One region of the Shewanella sp. HL-SH8 genome, then DNA from elsewhere that is predicted to be linked to it. Evidence: predicted binding sites of a transcription regulator. Region 1 holds the regulator's gene; the other holds the start of a gene.
What was found. The regulator MetJ, encoded in region 1, represses methionine synthesis genes. The targets are predictions, from matches to a motif close to TAGACGTCTAGACGTCTA.
Positions count from the first base shown of each region.

Region 2: the regulator MetJ is predicted to act here: its motif matches at 4,084-4,101, upstream of serA (phosphoglycerate dehydrogenase).

Region 1 is NZ_CP195039.1:4,071,950-4,084,290, forward strand. It holds gene metF (methylenetetrahydrofolate reductase) at 1-66, opposite strand, end outside; gene ACRWQN_RS18080 (bifunctional aspartate kinase/homoserine dehydrogenase II) at 332-2,725, opposite strand; gene metB (cystathionine gamma-synthase) at 2,747-3,919, opposite strand; gene metJ (met regulon transcriptional regulator MetJ) at 4,127-4,441, shown strand; gene ACRWQN_RS18095 (TSUP family transporter) at 4,615-5,346, shown strand; gene ACRWQN_RS18100 (pseudouridine synthase) at 5,371-6,312, opposite strand; gene ACRWQN_RS18105 (LON peptidase substrate-binding domain-containing protein) at 6,355-6,933, opposite strand; gene ACRWQN_RS18110 (alpha/beta hydrolase) at 7,101-8,156, opposite strand; gene ACRWQN_RS18115 (YhcH/YjgK/YiaL family protein) at 8,248-8,709, shown strand; gene ACRWQN_RS18120 (NUDIX hydrolase) at 8,839-9,372, opposite strand; gene ACRWQN_RS18125 (aminotransferase class V-fold PLP-dependent enzyme) at 9,628-11,922, shown strand; partial or broken gene ACRWQN_RS18130 (PhoX family protein) at 12,109-12,341, opposite strand, start outside.
Region 2 is NZ_CP195039.1:906,448-918,788, reverse strand. It holds gene ACRWQN_RS04185 (curlin) at 320-757, shown strand; gene ACRWQN_RS04180 (curlin) at 772-2,259, shown strand; gene ACRWQN_RS04175 (response regulator transcription factor) at 2,467-3,135, opposite strand; gene ACRWQN_RS04170 (DUF2238 domain-containing protein) at 3,421-4,014, opposite strand; gene serA (phosphoglycerate dehydrogenase) at 4,312-5,541, shown strand; gene ygfZ (tRNA-modifying protein YgfZ) at 5,685-6,650, shown strand; gene ACRWQN_RS04155 (hypothetical protein) at 7,121-7,570, opposite strand; gene ACRWQN_RS04150 (S9 family peptidase) at 7,787-10,114, opposite strand; gene ACRWQN_RS04145 (class 1 fructose-bisphosphatase) at 10,307-11,299, shown strand; gene ACRWQN_RS04140 (hypothetical protein) at 11,585-12,341, shown strand, end outside.

The sequences.
Region 1 (12,341 bases):
GATATCACTTAACTCAGATAGGCTCTGATTTAACGACTGTGAGTGCTGGGCGTGATGAAAAGCCATTTTATATTTCCTTCAACTGCTTCGATGCGAACATCGATGGATTTAATACTCGGATGATGACTGTCTATTACTTTACTGCGACTTCATAATGGACGTTTAGACGTCTATATGTCTATATAGTAATTTAACTGACCATGAAGTCAAGAATAAATATTCATTGAATACGTATAACCACGATGAAGAATGTTCAATTTGAAGATGAAAAAAAAGCAAGACTCAAAAGAGTCTTGCTTAATTGAACTGGGTTGTCGTCAAAGCAAAGTTATTATTCTTGCAATAAATCGCGACAAATATGCACTAGATCAGATTGAACAGCTGCCGCGGTGACTTCTCTACCCGCGCCTGGGCCACGTATAATCAGCGGATTACCTTGATAAAATGCACTGCGGATAACAAACACATTGTCGCCGGGCGTTAAATTGGCATAGGGATGATTACGGTCTACCCATTGAATGCCCACTTCAGCTTTCAATTTACCACCCACTTTATCTAATGCCGCCACATAACGTAGCACTTTATTTTGCTCTGCGGCGGCCACAAATTGCTGCAGCATTTCAGCATCAAGCTCATTAATGCGCTTTAAAAAGTCTGCTAATGTTAATTTAGCCAATGCTTCAGGCACTAATGAGTTTAGAGTAATGTCTTCTAACTCAATGGCTAAACCAATTTCACGCGCTAAAATAAGCAATTTTCGTTGCATATCTCGACCCGATAAATCATCACGGGGATCAGGTTCTGTAATCCCCAGCTCTTTCGCCTCAAGCACTAATTGAGAAAATGGTTTACTGCCATCATAGTTTTCAAATAACCAACATAAAGTACCTGAAAAAATACCGCCAACCGCTTCAATCGTGTCACCGCTATTACGTAAGTCATTTAACGCATGCTGAATAGGCAACCCAGCACCACAACTGGCGTTATAGCGCCAAAATAAACGTCGATTACACAGTTGCTGCTTTAGCTCTCGATAAAAAGGCAATGGTCCTGAACCCGCCAATTTATTAGCACTGACCACATGAATACCTTTAGCAAACAATTGTGGGTATTGTAAGGTCAAGGTGGCACTGGCACTGATATCAAGCGCGACTATCTCATCGCAAGACAGTTGCTCTAATTGGTCAAACAAACTGTCATAGGTCCATTCTGTACCTTGTTGCTCATATTGTTGCTGCCAGCTGTCTAAATTAACCCCAGCGTTATCAACAAAAGCCTTTTTAGAACTCACCAAACCGACTAATTCGACTGTGGCTTCTAAGTCTTTATTTAGCCCAAAACGAGCACGTTTAAATAAATCTATCCACGCCTCACCAATATTGCCTATACCTAGCAACAGTACGCCTATGCGCATTCTTGGGCCAGCACAGCGGCGATGTATTTTTTGAGTCAGTAAGCTAACCTGCCCCTGTGGCACTAATGTCACTAGGCTTAAGCCGTCTTGATAAACAGGTTTGGCATCACGACTTAGCAAACGGGCAAAGCTTTTACGATACAATTCTGCATCGGCACTGACCAAAGCCACTAGCCCCAAGTCGCATTGTGCCTGCAATTGCGTAATACCAAACTCAGCAGTTTGGGACACTAATAAAGACTGCACTTGCTTTTGCCTTTCTAATGTAAAGGCTAATTCATACTTATGTTGCGCCAATGACCAATAAGCCAATGGGGTTAAGCCCGCTTCGGTCAGTAATGTTAACAAAGGATCTATCGCTGCGGCGGCTTTAAAACTAAATAACACCACTTCATTTAAACTGGTTACCACAGGTGCACTAGCTGACGAACTATGGGGGGCAATCAATGTAAAATCAGTGTGAGAGGCATAGCTTGAGCGTACGGCTAAACTCACTTCGGTATTGAACAAAGGCTGTAATGTACGTGAATGCAATACTGGAGAGCCCAGTCTAGCTAATCGATCGGCTTCAGCCAAAGACATGCTTTTTAGCAGTTTGGCATCATTAATTTTATTCGGGTCAGCATTAAATACCCCTTCAACATCGGTCCAAATCGTTACCCGATCAATATCAGCCAAACTGGCAATTAATGTCGCGCTAAAATCAGAACCATTTCGCCCAAGCAATAGTGTTTCACCCTGACTATTAGCACAAATAAACCCTGTAATGACTAAACGCTCATTAGGATGAGCCGCTAATAAAGCCTGCACTTTGGCTCGCGACTCTTCTACCCGAATATTAGGCACAGCACCTTCGTCAGCGACAAGTATTGAACAGGCGTCTACATGGGATGACGCTACACCAGATTCACGTAATAACGCCGCCATTAATCTTGCCGACCAACGTTCACCAAAACTCACCACATGGCTAATTTGATATTCATTGCGCTGTTCAAGTGATAATAAGCTAATCAATTGTGACTTGTCGGTCGACAAGCGCTCACGTAAATCACGTGCTTGCTCATTAGATAATAATTGTTCGATTAAGGTTTGCTGATAGCCGATTAATACTTGTAGCTCTTCTTGCCATAGCTGACCGGTTTCACGCAAATTGAGCAGCTTATATAAAAAGTTGGTACTTTTACCTGCCGCTGAAACAACAATTAAGTCATCGCTGTGACCATGGGTCAGTAAAATGTGGGCGACTCGGCGATAACAATCCGCATCTGCAAGACTTGAACCACCAAATTTATGTAAATGACCACGCGCCATGTATTACTCCTTAAACGACAACTACAGCGCTGCGACTGCAGCTAATGCGGCTTTAATATCTGCCACTAAATCTTCACCATCTTCAATACCAACAGATAGTCTCAATAATGTATCTTTAACGCCAGCCTCAAAACGGGCTTGGGCATCCATTGCTCTATGGGTCATAGTCGCAGGAACGGCTATTAAACTTTCCACTCCGCCTAAACTTTCAGCAACACTGAACAAGGTTAACGCATCTAAGAATGCTACAACCTCTGCTTCGCCACCTTTTAGCTCGAAACTGAGCATAGCGCCAAAGCCTTTTTGCTGTTTTTTCGCAATTTCATGTCCAGGATGATCCGTTAATCCTGGATAATACACTTTTGCCACCACAGGGCTTTGACATAGCGCATCAACTATCTGTTTGGCATTGGCTTGATGTTCACGAATTCGCACTGCTAAAGTACGAATACCACGCAGAGTAAGGTAACTGTCAAACGCTGATCCCGTTAAGCCTAAGGTGTTTGACCACCAATGCAGTAACTCGCCGATGTCTGGATCTTTAGCTACAACAGCGCCGCCAACCACATCACTGTGACCATTGATATATTTGGTCGTGGAATGGATAACGATATCAGCCCCTAAATTTAAAGGCTGCTGCAAAATAGGTGATAAAAAGGTGTTATCCACGGTAACCAATGCGCCAACTTCTTTTGCTGCAGTAGCAATGGCGGCAATGTCGACCACACGCAGTAATGGATTAGACGGCGTTTCTAACCACACCATTTTGGGTTTTTTGGCAATGGCTTCTGCTAATGCTGCCGCGTTGGTTTGATCAACGATGGCCAATTTAAACTGACCTTTTTTGGCCAGGTTAGTAAATAAACGGTAACTACCTCCATAGCAATCATGTGGCACAACCAATAAATCGTCTGGGCCTAATAAATAGGTCACTAGCGTAATGGCAGCCATGCCAGTACAGGTTATCACTCCGGTAGCCCCTTGCTCTAATTTGGCTAAGGCTTCGCCTAAAATACAACGTGTTGGATTGCCTGAACGGCTGTAATCAAACTCACGCGGATTTTTATGGCCATCAAAAGAATAATTGGTCGATAAATAAATTGGCGGGACAACTGCACCATGTTGTGTGTCACTTTCAATCCCCTGTCGGACTGCGACAGTAGCATTGCTATGTTGTTTACAAGACTTGGTCATGATTGATTCCTAACATTACGAACACACAAAGAGATGTCTAGATGGCTAAATTTACCTAACTGAGCAGCTCAGGTCAACAAAAATAGACGTTTAGACGTCTAAACATAAAGAAATCTATTTGCAATGTGCACTAAAACACAGCAATAATTTGACTAGAAACTTTAAGGGTTTAAAATCTGCACCGTATTTAAAGTAAAGGGTGAGTTAATGACTGAGTGGAATGGCGACTATATTAGCCCATATGCCGAACACGGCAAGAAGAATGAACAAGTAAAAAAAATCACAGTTTCAATTCCGTTAAAAGTATTGAAAGTACTGACCGATGAGCGCACTCGTCGCCAGGTAAATAATTTACGTCACGCGACAAATAGTGAATTACTTTGCGAAGCTTTTTTACATGCTTACACGGGTCAACCATTGCCCGATGATCATGACTTATCAAAAGATGAGCCTGACAGCATTCCGCGTGAAGCGAAAGCATTGATGGACCAAATGGGTATTGAATGGGAAGATTTAGAGTAATTAATCACTTTTAAGTCATTTCACATCTGCTATTCATTCCATCAAGATGAATATCCTGCTTAGTCAGGGTAGTTATCTTGATGGAATTTTGTTTTTAGACACGATCAAACAATTGATATCAATCAATATACAAATACTTGTGTTGAAAAACGTTAGTTACTAAGAGTCATTGCATGCCATTCATTGATCCCACCACGTTATTACTCGCCTCAGTTATTATTTTTTGTGGCGCATTAACCCAAAGCTTAATCGGTTTCGGTTTAGCCGTAGTCGCCAGTCCCTTACTGTATATTATCGACCCACAGTTAGTGCCCGTTCCAGTGATTGTGATGGGGTTTGCAATTTCACTAATGACCTTATTCAGAGAGCGTAGCCATTTAGAATTTAATGGATTGCAATATGCGTTACTTGGCAGAGTTCCGGGTGGTTTTTTGGGCGCAAGCTTACTATTGCTCGCCCCTCAACCAATATTAGGACTAGCCATTGCTGCTATTGTATTTACAGCGGTTTTATTAAGTATTTTTAAATTATCCGCACCTGTGAATCGGATAACCTTATTTATTGCGGGTATTGTCTCAGGTATTTTTGGCAACATTGCCGCCATTGGTGGACCGCCAATGGCTATTTTGCTGGCCGGAAAAGATGCCAGCCAATTTAGGGCGGCACTATCAGCCTTTTTTATCTTCAGCTCGATGATCGCACTCGCTATTTTAGCTATAGTCGGTTTGGTTGAAGTAAAACACCTTTGGTTATCCTTGTTACTGCTACCATCCGTCATTGCAGGGTACATCATTGCAGGACGAATTGTTGGGCGAGTCGATAAAGATAAAACCCGCAAAGCAACGTTAATTTTGTGTACGCTGAGTGCATTACTGTTAACGATAAAGTCATTAGGTAGCCTTTAAAAGCCTTTGTTAACATAGCTTAAATCACATAGTGAGTCCTTCACAGCACCAATCATTAACTTCATGAGTGATTGGGTCAACAAACTGCAAACGCTGCGCTAATAACTGTAAAGGTTTGTCAAAATCATCTTCGCCTTTAGCCTGCAGTGTGGGATAAAAGCGGTCATGTAATAAAGGCATGCCTAAACTCTGCATGTGTACCCGTAATTGGTGGGTTTTACCGGTAACGGGTTCCAGTTCAAAAAGTCCTAGGTTATTGTTAATTTTGAGTAATGTAATCTCAGAATGACTATTACTAGGCCCGTCAACAATCTGCATGGTAAAACTAGGTATTCCACGTTCTAGCCGATTCTTAATGGTCCAATGATATGGCAACATCATCTGATTTAAGGCGAAGTCTTGTGGTAACTCGGCCACTGCTTGATAGGTTTTTTTAATTTTATCATCGAGAAAAAGTTGATGATAAGCATGTCGAGTCTCAGGATTTACCGTCATCAACATCACGCCAGCGGTGTCTTTATCAAGCCGATGAGCTGGGGCTATTGTGTCTATTCCAGTGCGAATACGTAAACGGTGTACTAAGCATTCATTCACATAATTACCACCAGGGGTAACCGGTAAAAAATGCGGTTTATAGACAATGATTTTATGGGAATCTTGATAAAGAATTTGCTCGGTAAAAGGCACTTTTTTTTCAACTGCAACTTCACGATAATAATAAACCCGTTTGGTTGCGGCATATTCACTTTGGCAATCAATTAATTGGCCATCTTGCCAATGTACTTTGCCCTCTTTAATCCGTTGATCCCACGCTGAGGGTGATATTTGTGGAAACTTATCAATTAAAAAAGCCAACACTGTTGGATAAACTGTAGAGGATTCACTCGTGCGAGGTAAGACAACATAGGATGGCTGCGCCGCGATAGCGCCAGTAACTAAAAGTGACTCGTGAGTAGATTTCGACATAAAATTATCAGGGTACCGAATAGATACCCTTATATTATCAGGTTATACATCAACATGGGATTTTAGTAATTGCAGGACAAAGTCCATGGTTTTGTGACAATTGGGCTGATCTACCAAACGTAACTTATCACGACTATACATGGGCAAAACCTCTAACCAACGCTGGCTTACCCAAGTGGCGTCTTCTAAATGAATTTGTGAATACAAACCAAGTAAATCAGGGTTAACTTCATAAAACTGTTCAAGCGCTGCACTGATAATTTCAAACTTACCCACTATCGGCTCATGGCGCCAATTCTGACAAGGTAGAGTCCGTGCTATCCATACGCCATTGTGCTGTTTAGCTGCCGATAATACTTTTAAGCGTTGCTTACCTTCTAACACAATACTCAGCGACTTATCTTCTAGTTGGTGAAAGTCGATAATTTCACACTCGGTAATACTGCGATAACAGGGCAGTTCACTTTTAGCCTTTAGCGCTGCCATGGCTAAACCGTATTCACCTTTAAGCACTGATGCCACCAGCGCCAATTCAGCAGGAAAAGCAACCCTAAACTCGAGCCGGCCATTTGGCAACAACACCGCATCTTGTATCAGTAAAGCCATTTCACGTGTTTGCATTTTCGCCTCCAACACCATCAAGGTGAAGCACCAAAAAAGCGAGCATCAATAAGATGCTGCTCCATATCAGTGTAGTCAACGATGAAAAAACCAACAGTAAATTAAGATAAATTAATGCTAATGTACGACTGAAAATGCAACTTACTTTGTTCCACAATACCAGTAATTTACCAAGCCTCAAGATGATCCATTACGGTACCATTGGCCACAATAGTTGCTAACTCATCAGCTAACTTTTGGCTCTGTTTAATACTTGTTTGCCAATAATCAATCCGAGATTGGGTATCAAGATGCTTAAAATCTTCACGATCTGGAATTTTGCCATAGGGTAGCGAGGCAATAAATTCAGCCGATGGCGCCAGAATGAGCGCGTTGTGATAATTACTGCGGGCCTTACGCCATATCAGTGACTTATCAAACCAACCTGGGCTCATATGCGGGTAAAAATGTGGATATAAGGTTAAGCCACTTTCTTTGGGTAGGGGTAAATCAAAATGATAATCGGTAATGCCACCATCGTAATACTTACCTTTTGGCAGACCATCAATGTCGCGCACTGGATCAAGTAATAATGGAATTGAACCGGTGGCGAGCAGTGCCTGGCGAATATTATTTTCAGTCAGTGCCATTTGCTTGGTTGGTAGGTCTTTTAAGCGCCCAAACGGAGATGCGGCATCTTTATGGCTCAGTAAAATACGTTCAAAATGCCATGCAATACTTTTACGGTTAACGCTATTACTGGCCGCAGCTAAGGCCAAACCAATGGCAATGCCCACCTTAGACTGGCTGCTATTCACATGACGGGCTCGACAGGCAATAATATGATCCCGAAATATCGGGTTAGCAATAATATCCGTCCCCGCTTTATCGCCTAAAATACCATCAACCACACCCTGCACTTGTTGAGTGACTTGCTCTCTGGTGGGCACATCGTCATAACGCTGAGTGATATAAAAATGTTCTAATCGCTCATAGGCTGCTAAAGGGTTGTCTTGTCCTAAACATGCTAAACGCCATGCACCGGAAGAGGCTCCCAGCATATATAACGGATCTTGACGGTCCTTAAAAAACTCACCAAAAATATACTTGTCTAACCCTGCAATACCAATCCACTTAGGACCACCTGAAGCCGCTAATAGCTGGGTAAACATACCTTGCTGTAAACCTTGCGCTTCTATCTGTTTAAAAGCCGTTTCACCTGCAATAAGCCGTAATGCTGACAAATGTTGATCCTCTAATACTTGAAGAGTTAAAACAGTGATATTATTGCCATACTATGACACTTTCACTGCTGAATTATTCATTGGAACTCTTATGATTGTTGACACTTTAGCAAATCGCCATCTATATACAAAACTGCATCCACGTTTAGCCTTGGCATTAGCACACTTAGCTGAAACAGATTTTACCGCCAAAGCTGTTGGTAACTATGAACTAGACGGTAAAAACCTGTTTGTTATCGTCAATGATTATGAAACCAAACCAAGAGAAATTGAGCCATTTGAAGTACATCAGCAATATATTGATGTCCAATATGTGGTCAGTGGTGCAGAAGAGTTTGGTTATTTACCGTTAGCGGATCAAACACCGTCTAAGCCGTATTATGACAAACATGATTATGCCGAGTTTGACTTCGAATCAAATAAACAAGATGCGGCATTTATTGCCTTAAAAACCGGTATGTTTGCTATTTTCTTTCCTGGTGATATGCACATGCCAGGCACGTTTGCTACGCCGCAAAAAGTCCGTAAAGTGGTTATCAAGGTACGTATTTAACTGCCTATCTTGAACTTCAATCGTGTCACAGGAAAATGGAATAGCAGACATTGAGTGAATGTTATTGCACGTGTCATTGACCGCGACTTTGACCATAAAGTCGCCGAAAGTTTAAAAGTCGCCTACGGCTTAGTTCAATAACTCTGCTTTAATCAACTGCAGTAAAAAGGTTTCTCTTTCTATCGATAAGCCTTTCTTGTCACTGCTAGCAATAGTTTCCAGATTATGGGAAATCGCGGTATCAATATCAATCCACACCGGGGTCATACCATTACTGATCTCGTGTGCTTCAAACTGGGTGTCACCCAATTCATCTTCAATTTGACATACATAACAGTAAGACAGCATCTTGACCGATTCAAAACCGTTACGTCGCCATGGACGGTATTCTTGATACAAACCAAATGGAATGATGTCACCAGTGACATTAGCACCGGTTTCTTCCCGCAGCTCACGCACTAAACCTTGCACTATGTCCTCACCCGCATCGACCCCGCCGCCCGGCAGTGAATAGTCATGATAACGCTGGGTGTACAACATCAAAATATGGTTGCCACGAAGCACAATGGCACGGGCAGCCAAACGTGTCAGCATAGTGGACGAATTATTATCAATAAATGCTGCCGGCGTTTCAGGATGATAACGAGTGGTTAAATGACGCATCTTAGGGCCTGCTGAAAAAAAACGCATCATACGTTGCAAGGTGTTTTGGTTCAAGAAAGCGCTCGAAAAATACTTTAAACAAGGTAATCAAAGGTAAGCGTTCAACAAAGCTGATTAATAGAATCTTCAAAGATAAATCACCATAAGTTTAGGCTTGTAACTGATCACCAAACTGCTAATATAACAAAACGAGATTAGATATAACAAAAAGAAATATACAGTTTCACCTAATAATACCAAGCAGAGTTGATCTAAATGAATAATAACCACGACCTGAGCCAAATATACCTAGATGCCAATGCGACAACCCCTGTGCTACCTCAAGCCGCCCAAGCTGCACTGTCGGCCATGGAGCTGCTGTTTGGTAACCCAAGTTCAAGCCACATCACCGGCCTTCGCGCCAAAGATTTAATGGAACAGACCCGCAACAAAGCGAAGCAAATATTAGGTTCTGAAAATGGCAAAATCATTTTCACCAGCGGCGCAACCGAAGGCATTCAAACCGCTATTCTGTCCGCATTAATCAGTGCCAGAGAAGCCTTAAAAGCCACTCAACAACGGGGCGAAGATTGCTATTTACTCTATGGCGCAACAGAACATAAAGCCGTGCCAGAGTCGCTTAAACATTGGAATGCCTTGCTTGGTATCAATGCAAAGGTCATCGCCATTCCGGTTGATGGTTATGGCAACTTAGATCATGACTTTATTAGCCAGTATGCGCCTAAATCATTAATGATTTGTACCATGGCGGTGAATAACGAAACCGGGGTGTATCAAGACCTAAGCGCCTTAGAAACTACCATTCGCCAAGCCAGCAGCACTATTTTTTGGTTAGTGGATTGTGTACAAGCCCTTGGGAAAATATCGCTTAATCTGGCTCAAACCACTATCGACTATGCGCCCTTTAGCGGCCATAAATTGTATGCGCCAAAAGGCATAGGGTTTATTTATATCAGAGAAAATGCGCCACTTACGCCGGTCATTGCCGGTGGTGGACAAGAAAGCGGCCAGCGCTCAGGCACTGAAAACCTGCCAGGCATGGCGGCGATTAATGTTGTTTTTGACCAACTGGTTGCAACAGACTCATGCTTTGCCAGTCATCAAACCTTACATGCATACCGCAAACAACTTGCCGACACCCTAAGGCAAGCTTTTCCGCAAATTGTGTTTAATCACAGCTTTGACAATAGCGTGCCAACGACACTGAACTTTGCAATTAAAGGCTTTAGCAGCAAAGAAATAATGGACTTATTTGACGCCGCTAATATTCGCGTTAGTTCAGGTTCTGCATGCTCATCTAAAGTCACCCGTAGCTTTGTGTTAGATGCTATGGGCTTACCAGCCTGGCAAAGTGAGTCGGCTATTAGACTGTCTTTTGGCCCTGCCATGACCCAAGCTGAAGTGAGTCAAGCTTGTCAGCGTATTATCAGTACCGCCCAAGCCTTAACCCAAAGTTGCATGGTGCTAGATAGTGCTAACATGGATGATAAAACCCCTTTAAATGGTTTAGTACAATTACGCTCAGGCGCTAGCTGCACCTGGGTTTATGTCGAAGCGGCCTCAAAGAAAGCGTTTATTATTGACCCTCTGCCAGAGTTAACAGAGCGTTTAGATACCTTACTGCAATGTCAGCAGTTAGATTTAATCGCCATTATTGATACCCACGGCCACGCTGACCATGTTTCAGGACGGTTATTGCTGGCGGAAAAAAATCCGCAAAGCATTCAGTGTGACGGATTAGGTTGGCCCCAAACTGCCTTATCAGTGACAGAAAATGGCCGCCAATTGGAATACATTCAGTTGGCTGACAAATGGCTAGTCAAAGTGCCTACGCCTGGGCATACCGATGACAGTATAAGCTTGCTACTGTGCCAGCCTTTAAGCGGCTCAGACACATTAGCCAGTAACACTTTATTTGCTTTTTGTGGGGACACTATTTTAATGGGCACCCTAGGGCGGACTAATTTCGACAGTAGCAGTGCAGTATCCATGTATGGCAGCATTCAATTACTCAGCTCTGTCTTAGCACCACAAAGTCTTATTTGTGCAAGCCACGATTATCAAAATGAATTTGCCACTCACTTAAGTGCTGAGTGCCTGCGCAATCCGTTACTACAACAGGTGAGTCAAAACACCATCACAGTGGATGAATTTGTGGCGCGTAAGTTAGCACTGGACAGCCAGCTTAATGATCAAACCGGCAGTGAAATACTCTGCGGTGCTTTACCCACAGCGAGTTGCAGCAAACTTAAACCCATCAGAGAGTATTCAGCAGCCAGTTTAGATATCGCCTTACATTCCTCTAAGGTTAAATTAATTGATATCCGCGAGCCCCACGAATACGCTTTACACCATACGTCAAAGGCTTGTGAAAATGTGCCATTAACGCGTTTAGTACAATTTATGCAACAACATCAGCATGATAAAGACAGTGAATGGGTGTTAGTTTGCCGTAGCGGAAGTCGATCTCTTGTGGCCGCTCAAGCTATGCAGCGCCTAGGGTTTTCACATATCGCCCACCTAAAAGGTGGTTATGCACTGGCTAACTAATTAAGCCTGTCCTTTGTCGCGTCCACTGATTTAGAGACCGATGCGCTTGCGCTTGCTGATGCTGTTGAAAAAACATCATACTCAGCTAATAAAAAAGGCCCTAAGACTTTACGTCTAGGGCAATTTTATTAATACTCCGCACTGTTAAACAGGTGCTACTAAGTAGGAGCTATTAAATCAGTCCGATTAAATGCCGATTTCGCCGCCATCGTTTTTACGGATCATCACAGTGGCAGCGCGGGGACGAAGCTGAGTACCCGCTGGAGTGACTTCAGTCGCGTTATTCGAGTATGGCCAGTTACCTGGATGCTGAATATTAACAAACGCTGTTTTATAATCAGGTGTAATAGCAAAGCCTGTCACTTCACAATCATTAGGGCCAACAAAGAAACGCTTCAGTTGCGCTTGGGTTTCTGCGC
Region 2 (12,341 bases), 1.1 Mb from region 1:
TCCGGCAATTTTATTACCCACAGATTGTTGCCACATAGTCACAAGTTTGAAAAGAATGACTTGGATAATTACAACTTTACGGCTAAGTCAGTCAACCTAACCCTTTAGAATGTATTTTAATAAAATTAAAAATAAACCATTGTAAATAAACAACAATAAACAAATAACCCATCAGAAAAACTGCATTCTACATCCGCTAATTAATACCCTTTAGTCCAATTGTGAGGCAATTATTAACCCCGTAAGTTAGTCGAGTTAATTTGGCTCTATCTAATGAGTCATTGCCGAAACGTTTCACGTAATGCAAAGGAGTGTGATCATGCAGATTTCAATGGCAAAAACATTGTGCATCGCCCTCCTGCTGCCAAGCTTCGTACTAACCACTTATGCACAAGACGTTAAATCAGATCAACTTGATCTAAATTTACCGATCACATTGCAAGCGCTGTTAGAAAATAATGGTCGTGGCGACATGATCAATATCATCCAACAGGGCATGCTAAACCAAGCCAGTGTTATACAGGCAGGAGAACTCAACCAAGCGTTTATTTTGCAGCGAGGTGAAGGGAATCAAGCTTATATTGCTCAATATGGTGTGAATAATGAAGTCGAGCTGCTACAAGCAGGCGAGCAGAATAATGCGTCGATTACTCAAACAGGGAATGATAATCGAGTACAACTAAATCAACTAGGAAGTGCAAACTTCTCAATTGAACAGATTGCAGATGGTGCTGCAATCACAATTACACAATACTAAACAGGGAGCGTCACATGAAATCGCAAACAACTAAAACCTTATTAGCTTTAGCCATTGCAGCAAGTCTGTCTTCACAAGCTTTTGCTAGTGATAACAGCGACATTAGCATTATGCAAGACGGTGCTGGCCAGGATGTAAAATCTGAGCAAACAGGTTCTCTAAATGTATCTGATGTTAGTCAAACTGGTAACGATCAAAGCGCGATCATTGCTCAAGATGGTGTGTGGTTAGAGTCTTACGTGACGTCAGTTGGAGATGAAAATGAAGTTGAAGTTAATCAAACTGCTGACTGGCATATTTCTAATGTTGCCTTAGAAGGCGATGAGAACTTCACTAAAGTCACTCAAGATGGTTTTTTCAACCAAAGTGATGTGCAAATTACAGGTAATGTCAACAATGTCGATGTTGAACAAGTAGGTGGATTGAATGAAAGTATTGTTGAATTACTTGGCGATAACAATAGCAGCAAAATTAGCCAGCAAGGTGATAACAACTATGGCGTCTTTCGCGTTCAAGGCAATGATAACGATGGTGATACAACCCAAATTGGCAACGGCAACCAAGCAGGTTTAATTGCATTAGATTTAACTCCTAATGTAGGCAATAACAACGATGTGACCACTTATCAAGAAGGCGACAGCAACTTAGCTGCCGTTCGTGGCATTTTAGGTAATAACAACACTGTTGATATTGAACAGGTTGGCAATCTAAATACCGGTTTTGTTTACTCACTTTCAGGTTCAGATAACGATATTAATATTGAACAAGAAGGTGACAATAATAATGCCGTACTAGAGTTCACTACTGGTAACGATAATGATATGGAGATTGATCAAAAAGGCCAAAACAACACTGTTGGAGAAACATTTGTAGCGGCTGTAAATGGTTCTGACAACATTATCGATATTGAGCAACATGGTGACAATAACCTAACTGAATTTGAAGTTATTGGCGATCAAAATGATGCTGATCTAGAGCAGGAAGGTGATAATAACTATGCTGCATTCGGTGCTTACGGCGATGATAACCATTTCAATCTTTCATCGGATGGAAATCAAAACACCATAGAAGCATTAGCAGATGGTAATGATAATTTAATTGATATCGATCAAGAGGGTGATATTAACTTTGGCCATGTTGATATTCTCGGCAATGATAACAAAGTGGATGTTGAACAAGATGGCACTGATAATGAAGCCATAGTCTCTGTTCTAGGCGATCTTAATACTCAAGTGGATGTCACTCAAGTGGGTGATCTCAACCTGGTTGATTTACTGGTTATGGGCAATGAAAACTTAGTTGATATCATGCAATCAGGTAATGGTAACTGGGTGGGTGGTGAATCGAGTGGAGCTTTCACTGTAGAGGGTGATAACAACAGCTTCATGGTGACACAAACGGGTAATGATAACCTAGTGACAGGCTCGCAAACTGGTTTTGATAACACGATTAATGTCTCACAAACAGGTAATTTCAACAGCGCGTTAGTCATTCAAAACTAAACTATAGATATAACGTGTAATAAATCACACTAAAATGCAAAAAGGGAGCAATTATATTGCTCCCTTTTATTTACCGTTACTCATTGAGTTCACTCCAATATCTCAATTAATCCTACTGACACCTAACCGATTAAATTAACTAAGCCAACTCAATAACCCAGCAAACTCAATCAGCTACATAAACGCCAAAAGGCAGCCTTAACGGTCCTAACTTACCAATTCAAAATGAGTTTGATAAGTTTGTGCCCAGCGTAGTAATTCAACCCTATTTCGAGATTGTGTTTTGCGAAACACAGAAGAGATATGCGCTTTTACAGTATGCTCACTAATACATAAGCGATGGGCAATTTCTTTATTCCTCGCACCACTAGAGACTAGCTGAATAATGGTCCGTTCTCGGTTAGTCAGCATTTGTAACATAGCAACCGTATCCGCTGGAATGTCATTATTATGATCAAGTTTTTGAACTAAGCGCCTGAAAATTTTACTGATCAATGGCCTGTCGTACCAAAGCTCATCAGATACCATTTTACGTAAACCAGTTAACATTAAATCCATACGTTGATCTGAATATAGCAATCCGCGCACTCCCAATAATAAGGCAGACTCTTGATCTAATGATCCACGCTCTACTTGATATAAGGCAACTGGGACGTGATTAACAATACGTGACACCAATAAAGGAATACCTTTGCTATCAAGGGCTGCACCTTTTTGGGCTACAAGGTAGAAACTATTAGACTTTTTCTCAAGCTCTAATTCAGCTGCATTTTTCACAATGCGTGTCTTTAAGCCTATTGATTCAGCAAGAATGGCTAAATGGCAAGGTGCCGATAATTGGTGTAGAAAAACCAATTCATATGTATTGGAACTCATCACTCTTCTCCCTGAAAAGTTTAATTTTGTTCAAGTGCTCCTAAGTATTAGGGTTTACCCACATCATCAATAAGCTAAAATGCTTAATACTTGAACATCATCCTGTGTTTGATTTTATACCTAAATCTTACCTTGAAGCCAGATACAATTACTCATAAACGCCCAGAATAAGGTAAATGGATAAACTGAGTAACAAGGGTAGTAGAAATTAACTAGAACAATAATAAATTTTATCAGCCAAAAGTATTAATCGTATTTTTGACTGATAAATCATAAGGTTTTTAACTAGGGCTTAATAGCGACATTTAAATTTTGAATTTGTCGATTATGCAGACGAGTTAATAAGACTAATCCACAAATACCGCCAATCAAGGCTAAAAACATGTCAGACTGGGTATCCCATACATAGCCTTGGGTGCCTAAAAAGGCTTCGGCATTTTCACCCGTTGCGGCGGCAACCCACCATTCTATTAGTTCATAGAATGCAGAGAACGCTAATACAAAACATACCGACAAAAACTGGCACCAAGCTCCCAACTGAAGTACTCCGTTACGCAACATTATTTCTCTGGCGACAATAACAGGCACAAAACCTTGGGCAAAATGACCGACTTTGTCATAGTTGTTTCGCTCACTGCCCATCACTTGCGCTAACCAGTCAAATAACGGTACTTCAGCATAGGTAAATCTCGCTCCAACCATTAATACTATGCAATGAAATAAAATTAGCCAATAGGCCAAAGGGGTTAATGGGAAGCGGCTTCGAGTAAAAAATAACAGTGGTAACGCGATTAAAGCGGGTATCGCTTCTAACCACCAAGTGAACATATCTTTGGGATCACTCACGGACCAAAGTAGCACCGCGACATAAATTACCATCCATATAACTTTATTCAGCAATGTAAATTCCTCTTATTCGATATTGTTCTAGAATTAGAATATTAACTTTAGCCATCTAGCCCTCCACAACTGGCCAAAAAAGTGCTACTTTGACTAGGCGCTGGAAGTCGCAAATTATTCCCAAAGTAGAATTGACCTTATTGGCCGTTTCTAAGGTTAGTAACTTGACGCCGCTTGGGAACAGATATCAAGCATAAACTAATTGATATTATAAGCATAAGTACTAATTTAACTAGGTACTAAATCAGCAATTATACATTAGAGGGTACCCATATCATGGCGAAACATTCGCTTGACAAGGATAAGATAAAAATCCTGCTGTTGGAGGGCGTCCACCAAAGTGCGGTAGATGTACTAGAAAGAGCAGGCTATACCAACATTGAATATCACAAAGCCTCACTAGGCGAAAGTGAGTTATTGGAGTCCATCAAGGATGCCCATTTCGTTGGTTTACGCTCGCGCACTCAATTAACTGCTGAAGTACTTAGCCATGCAGAAAAGCTGGTTGCCATTGGCTGTTTTTGTATTGGAACCAACCAAGTTGATCTTGCTGCTGCAGAAAAACTCGGTGTGCCTGTTTTCAACGCGCCATTTTCTAACACCCGCAGCGTAGCTGAATTAGTCATTGGTGAGATCATCATGCTAATGCGCGGCATTCCGCAGCGTAACGCTCAATGTCATCGTGGCGGCTGGTTAAAAAGCGCTAACGGTAGTGTTGAAGTAAGAGGGAAAACCTTAGGTGTGATTGGTTACGGCCATATTGGCACTCAGCTAGGCATTTTGGCTGAAACCTTAGGTATGCGCGTTATTTTCTTTGATATTGAAGATAAATTACCCCTTGGCAATGCATCTCAAGTTCATAGCCTAGAAAAACTGCTCGCTATTGCTGACGTTGTAAGCTTACATGTTCCTGAAACCCCACAAACTAAAGATATGTTTGGTGAAAAAGAATTCAGCCAAATGCGCAAAGGCAGCTTCTTTATCAATGCTTCTCGCGGCACAGTGGTTGATATCGATGCACTTGCTGAGGCTGTTAAGTCTGAGCACATTGCAGGCGCGGCTATTGATGTGTTCCCGGTTGAGCCTAAATCAAATGACGATGAATTTGTTAGCCCACTTCGCGGCCTAGACAATGTGATATTAACACCGCATATTGGTGGCAGTACCGCTGAAGCGCAAGAAAACATTGGTATTGAAGTTGCGGGTAAACTGGCTAAATATTCAGATAATGGCTCTACGGTATCTGCCGTTAACTTCCCTGAAGTATCACTAGCACAACACGCTGGCGCTTCACGTTTACTGCACATTCACCACAACCGTCCTGGCGTGTTGATCAAAATTAACCAAGCGTTTTCGGCTAAAGGTATCAACATTGCGGCTCAGTATCTGCAAACTACCGCTGAAATTGGTTACGTGGTAATGGAAGTCGATTCTGATCAAGCTGAAGAAGCCTTAGGTGAACTGAAACTGATTGAAGGAACAATTCGTACCCGCGTATTGTTTTAATATCGATAGCGTCAGATCACAGTAACAATAAAACGGCTATCTATAATATTTAGATAGTCGTTTTTTATTGTCTTGCCTCTTTAGAGTCCCCACCGATTGGGCTACACTGCTGGCATTATGTTGCTGTATTACAGGAAAATCCTATGAGCCTTTCACTAAGTCAACCAGATTGGGCGCCCACCCAAGACACACCTGCCATAATGCTAGCTAACCTGAATCATTTAGGCCTTATAGAAGTCACTGGTGAGCAAGGTCGCACCTTTATTCACGGCCAGGTCACAACTGACATCACCTCACTTGCCACAGACCAATGGCGCTGGGGGGCGCACTGTGATGCGAAAGGTAAAATGTTAGCCAGTTTCCGCACCTTTGTATTACAAGACAGTTTATTTATGCTGATGCCCACCAGCGCATTGGCGATTGATTTACCCCAGTTAAAAAAATATTCAGTATTTAGCAAGGCTGAGTTAGTTGATGCATCAGCTAACTGGCAATTAATTGGTATTGCAGGCAGCCAAGCTAACGTTTTTGTTAAGCAACATTTTGCCGAAGTTAGCCCTGAAACTGCCAGTGAAGTCACTGTGGTTGATGGTGGTTTGCTGCTTAAAGATGGCCAGCGTTTCATTGCCATGTTAAGCCCAGAAAAAGCCCAAGCTCTTTATGCAAACCAAACCTTGTACAGCGCCGCGGCATGGCAAGCATTAGAAATTAAATCAGGTTACCCCAATATTCCTGGCGTACATGCCAATCAATACGTACCGCAAATGTGTAACGTACAGTCTATTAATGGCATCAGCTTTACTAAAGGCTGTTACATGGGCCAAGAAACCATCGCCCGTATGAAGTATCGTGGTGGTAACAAACGCGCACTGTATATCTTATCTGGGACCAGTAGCCAAACGTTAACAGAAGAAACGGTATTAGAAATCGCCCTTGAAGGCGGCTATCGTCGTGGCGGCGCTATCATTGAGTTTGTTCAGCAAGGCGATCAAGTATTACTCACGGCTGTGTTAGCCAATGACACTGAAGCAGATGCGACTTTGCGTATTGCTGGTGATGAAGAATCTGCTTTAACGATTATGCCGTTACCTTATTCGCTAGAAAATTAGGCCGAATGGTTTAATACTCTAGCTGAATAATGAAGTAGAGCCCGAAAATAGCGACTTGATTAAAACAGTGTAACAGGCACTTTTACTGATTAAGTCGCTTTTAAATTAGCGGAAGCAAACATTACCTAGGTAGAGAACAATCTAATTTGTGGTCATTTAAACGACGTTTTATACCTACTAAAATCAAGGGGATTTAGCCATATCTTCAGGCCGGTTCTGGGTCTTGGTTTTATTTATTAGACTTGATACTTGCTTTCGAGTCTGAATACAGCCAACGAACAAACTGACTAAATGGATAAAACAATAAACAAAATACTCCTGCTCTTGTTAGTATTTTTACAATATCAAATGAATCAATAAAGTACACATAAGGTAGTTCTACACCACTCATTATGTAAGCTGACAACCCACTAGCAAATAAAGTAGAAATATGACTGGCAAAATGAGAGCTCTCTTCGCTCGTTTTTTATTCAGGCATTAGCTTTTCCACTTAGCGTTAACCAATTTTGAAAAGTACCCACAGAATAGAGGACACCTATACCTAAACAAATACTTGAACTGGCAACCCAAAACGTCAAACTGTTTTCGGGAAACATCGGCATAATCATAGCAAATCCGACGCCACGAACTAAGTAAATGAAAGAGATAACGAGTAACCCAAGCTTTAGCAAAGGCAGCTTAGGTATCACTTTAGCGCCAGACAAACCATATAGCGCCCAAAGAGTTAACACTAAAACAATAATAGAAGTCACGACTGTAGGATACCAATCACCATTTTCAGCCATCCTAGCCATTTGCTCACCGGCACCAAAAAAACGATACCAGTCACCACCAAAAATGATACAACCTAAATGAGCTAAAGCTGCTACCGCACTAGACGTTGCACCCAAGATTAAAAACTTATTCTTCCCTGACGTCATCAAACCTCCCTAAATATCTATCAGCTTAAACTAACCTACATCACCGACCATTATCATATTGGGTAAATAAATTAAGCTCAATAACTCATTCTAATCAATTGAGGCTCAACACTGAAACAAGCTACCCAATACCAGTACAGCCAAAGTCTTAAACACAAAAAAAGCGAATAGGCCTAAACCGCATTCGCTTTCCTACAACATCAAATCCAAAAGCCCTTACTTCAATTGGCTATCCAAAAAGGCGGCTAACGATTTATACAAATGATTACGCACTTTCTCACCACGCATTGAATGCTTAGAACCTGGGTAATCCATCATTTGAAATAACTTACCTTCATCCTGCAAGGCTTTATACACCCGAGTGCTGTTTTCAAATAACACATTGTCATCCGCCATGCCGTGGTACATCAACAGGCCAGATTGATAGTTTTTCACATAAGGTAAAACACTGCCGGCATCATAACCCTGCTTGTTAGCCTCTGGGTTACCCATGTAGCGCTCAGTGTAATGACTGTCGTATAAGCGCCAGTCAGTGACTGGTGCGCCTGCAATAGCTGCCTTAAAGTAATCAGGGGCTTTAAATTGGCTCATCAACGCCATGTAACCACCATAACTGTGACCATAAATCGCCACATTATCGCCATCGATGAAAGGCAAACTACGCAGATAATCGACACCGGCTTTTTGATCGCGAACCTCTGCATCACCCATGTTTTGATAAATCACATATTCGAACTTTGTGCCGCGATGGGCTGAGCCGCGGTTATCTAATTGGAACACCGCATAACCTTGTTGCAATAAATACTGGGTAAAGTAATCAGCCTCGCTCCATGCATTAACCACTAATTGGGCGTGTGGCCCACCATAAACCCGCACCACTACTGGGTATTTTTTACTGTCATCAAACGGCACAGGTTTGAATAAGCGATATTGTAATATTTGCCCATCATCGGCGCTTAAGTGGCCAAACTCCGGCATTGCCCACTGGCCTGCCAGTGCATAAAGTGGGTGTGAAGCATTGACTTCATTTTGTTCAACCCAAGATAATTGCTTGCCGGACTCGTCATGTAAACTGATTTGCGGTGGCTGCTGTAAACTGCTGAAGTAATCTAGATATACTGGCTTATTTTCAGCAAATACACTCTGATGCATACCAGAGCGTTCACTAATGCGCTCGATACTTTGGCTGCCTTTAGCTAAATTAACTCGATATAAGTGACGCTCAACCACACTGTCCTTGCGACCAGAAAAATACAACCAACCTTGTTTTTCATCAACATAGTCAAGGCTATCAACCACCCACTCTCCTTGCGTTAATTGGCGTATCAGTTGACCGTTTAAATCAAATAAATAAAGGTGGTTAAAACCATCACGTTCTGACGCCCAAACTAAAGCTGATTGCTGTTTTAGAAAGTGCAGATCATTATTTAAATTAACCCAGGCATTACTGCGCTCTTTAACAATGGTTTTAATGTCAGTTGGCTTGCTAATATCCACAATGCGTAAATCTAACGCTTGTTGATTACGGCTTTGCCATTGAAATGATAAATGTTGGCTGTCTGGTAACCATTTTACTCGCGGTAAATAAATGTCTGTTTCTTTACCTAAATCAATCCATTGGATTTTGATGTCAGTGACGGATACCACGCCCAGTTCAATGGTCACATTTGGCTTACCTGCATAAGGGTAACGCTGCTCAGTAAGCTTAATACCGTCGGCATAAATCTCATTGCGGGTCACAAGTTCAACACCTGACTCATCAATGCGGGTAAAGGCAATGTGTGATTCATCTGGTGACCACCAGTAACCTGTCATTCTGTCCATTTCTTCTTGGGCGACAAACTCTGCCATGGCATTTTTAATCGGCCCTTTACCGTCTTTGGTCAACGCGATAATTTTTTTACTGGTTAAATGAAGCACAAATAGGTTTTGATCGCGCACGAAAGATACATAATTGGCTTTAGGCGACAGACGGGCATCGGTGACAAAACCTTCCCCAGTATCCAGTACAGTGACTGCGTTGCTTTTAACATCAAAAAGATACAGTTGGCCAGATGCAGGAATTAAAATTGACTGACTATCATCAGCCCAAAAGTACTCCATGATCCCTTGACCATAAATACGTTGACGCTCACGACGGGCTTTTTCTTCATCGGATAATTCATCCGCGGCTAATTTGTCCGCATCAATCAAACGACTGCGTACACCACTGCTGATCTCCATTTGCCATAGATCATAAAAACTCTGGTTATCATCTCGACCAGCAAGGTATGTCACACGTTTACCGTCTGGCGATAAACTTAACCCTCGAGGGCTGGAACCTGCCAATGCAGGTGAAGCGTGAATGCGCTCTATAGTTAATGCGCTATCGCCGCCTTTAAAACCGTTTAGCGGTAAAGTGGTGTTAAAAGTAGCGCTGTTACTTACTGCATTGTGAACATGATTAACTGATGTCATTTGGGTCGCCATAGGTGATGTACTGGCAAATAGAAAAGGCACAGCAGAAAAAGCGGCCAAGGCTTGTTGCTTCCATGTAAGGGTCATTATTATTTTTCCTAAAAAATTTTTACTCACGCATTTTGCCTTAATTAACCTTAAAACGAAAATGACTCATCAAGCGCTGAAATTTACGCCGTTCTAAGGTATGATCGCCGCCAATAAGATTCAAAAAATAATTAATTATAATCATCTTCAAGAATAACCGACCTTAACCTTAAACTTGTCATAGGAATAAGCATGCAAACTTTGGCACAAACCCTTACAACACAAGCATTAAAACCCTCTCTTACTGAACTTATATTATCGTTAGCTGACACATCTAAAGCCATTAGTGGCGCAGTGCGTCATGGTGCGTTAGCCGGGATATTAGGCGCAACAGAGCAAGAAAACATTCAAGGTGAAACACAAAAGAAATTAGATGTGATCACTAATGACATGCTTAAAGATGCGTTAAAAGCGGAAGGCAATGTACGCGGATTAGCTTCAGAAGAAGAAGATTATGTGGTTGAAGTGAGTAAACAAGGCGAGTACCTAGTGTGCTTTGACCCTTTAGACGGCTCATCAAACATTGATATTAACTCACTTGTGGGCACAATTTTCTCAATATTACCTGCACCAACGGGTGAGCTAAACGAGCAAAGTTTTTTACAAGCTGGCCGCAAGCAAGTGGCTGCCGGTTATGTGCTGTATGGTCCATCAACCATGATGGCATTAACCACAGGCCAAGGGACGCAATTTTATACCCTAAACCCTAGCAGCGGTGAGTTTTTACTGACTAATGACAATGTACAAATTACCCCTGATACCGCTGAGTTTGCGATTAATATGTCAAACCAACGTTTTTGGGAAGCGCCAATGCAAACCTATATTGCCGATTTACTATTAGGTAAAATCGGTCCTCGTGAGCAGTCATTCAACATGCGTTGGATTGCGGCTATGGTAGGTGATGTACATCGTGTACTTTGTCGTGGCGGTATTTTTACTTACCCAACAGACAACAAAAATCCAGCAAAACCATTCAAGCTACGTTTAATGTATGAAGCCAACCCAATGGCATTTTTGGTTGAACAAGCTGGCGGCAAAGCCTCTACCGGCTATGAAACGATTTTAGACATAGTGCCATCTGAAATTCATCAACGTGTGGCCGTGATTCTAGGCAGCGCCAACGAAGTGAACACCTGCTTGAGTTATCATGGCATTGATTATAGCGAAGAACCTGTAATTGATTAAGTTATAACCATTAACAAAAAACCGCCTTTCGGCGGTTTTTTTGTTTGTAAAATAATCGTGTCATCAAACTTTTGTTTGAGCCTAAGGCCTTTACTTTACAATGGTTTGGTTAACCTCTAAGTTAGCCCGCTTGACAGTTACCTAAGGACGACAACGATGTCGCGCAGTGTCCAATCTCATAAAAATACATATCTTGGGATAGTTATTGTATTTGTGCTTTTCAGCATAGGGGCTTATAGCTATATCAATTCAAACTCAAACGACGCACCCTCATCAGGATCTGTTTTGGTTTTACCGATAACATTAACAGCAGAAGCCACTGAGCCTTGGTGGAATATGTACGCTGCAATGGATAATCTCAACCACCAATTAACGCTAGGGGCTAAGTTCCCCATACTGCAGACTGAAGATGTGATCAGTATGATGCAGCTCGCTGATGCTGGTAATACGATTAGTAGCACTCTAGATAACTCTGAGCATCATGTTGATATAAAAAGATTAATGGCCATTTCCGGTGCCACATATATTATTGAAGCTAATATCACCAAAGCCAATAACGGCTATCAGTTAACCTATAATTTGCATCAAGAAAATCATCAGCAACAACAGATAATTGAGGCAGCAACAGTAGATTCATTAATGACTTTAACCGCAGCTGATATTAACCAACAGATAAACCCTAACAATACTGCACCACCTTCAACATATCATTCAAACTTTGATAATTTACAACTCATTAAAGGTCTTGGCTTTATGCAATCTGGCGACTGGACTTTTGCACAACAGCAATTAACCCAGACTATTGCTGCAGAACCTGAAAACCTACTCGCCAGACGATTATTAGCAGGACTGCAATATCAACACACCCAATATACCTTAGCTAAAGCAACGTTAACCTCAGCAATTGAACACGCTACAGCGATTAACAACGAACGTGAACTAGCAAAATTAAGACTATTACTCGCCCAGACCTACCTCGAAATGAAAGAAATTGAGCCCGCATTAGCGTTACTGTCCACTGCCAAAACGCACGCAGCCAAGG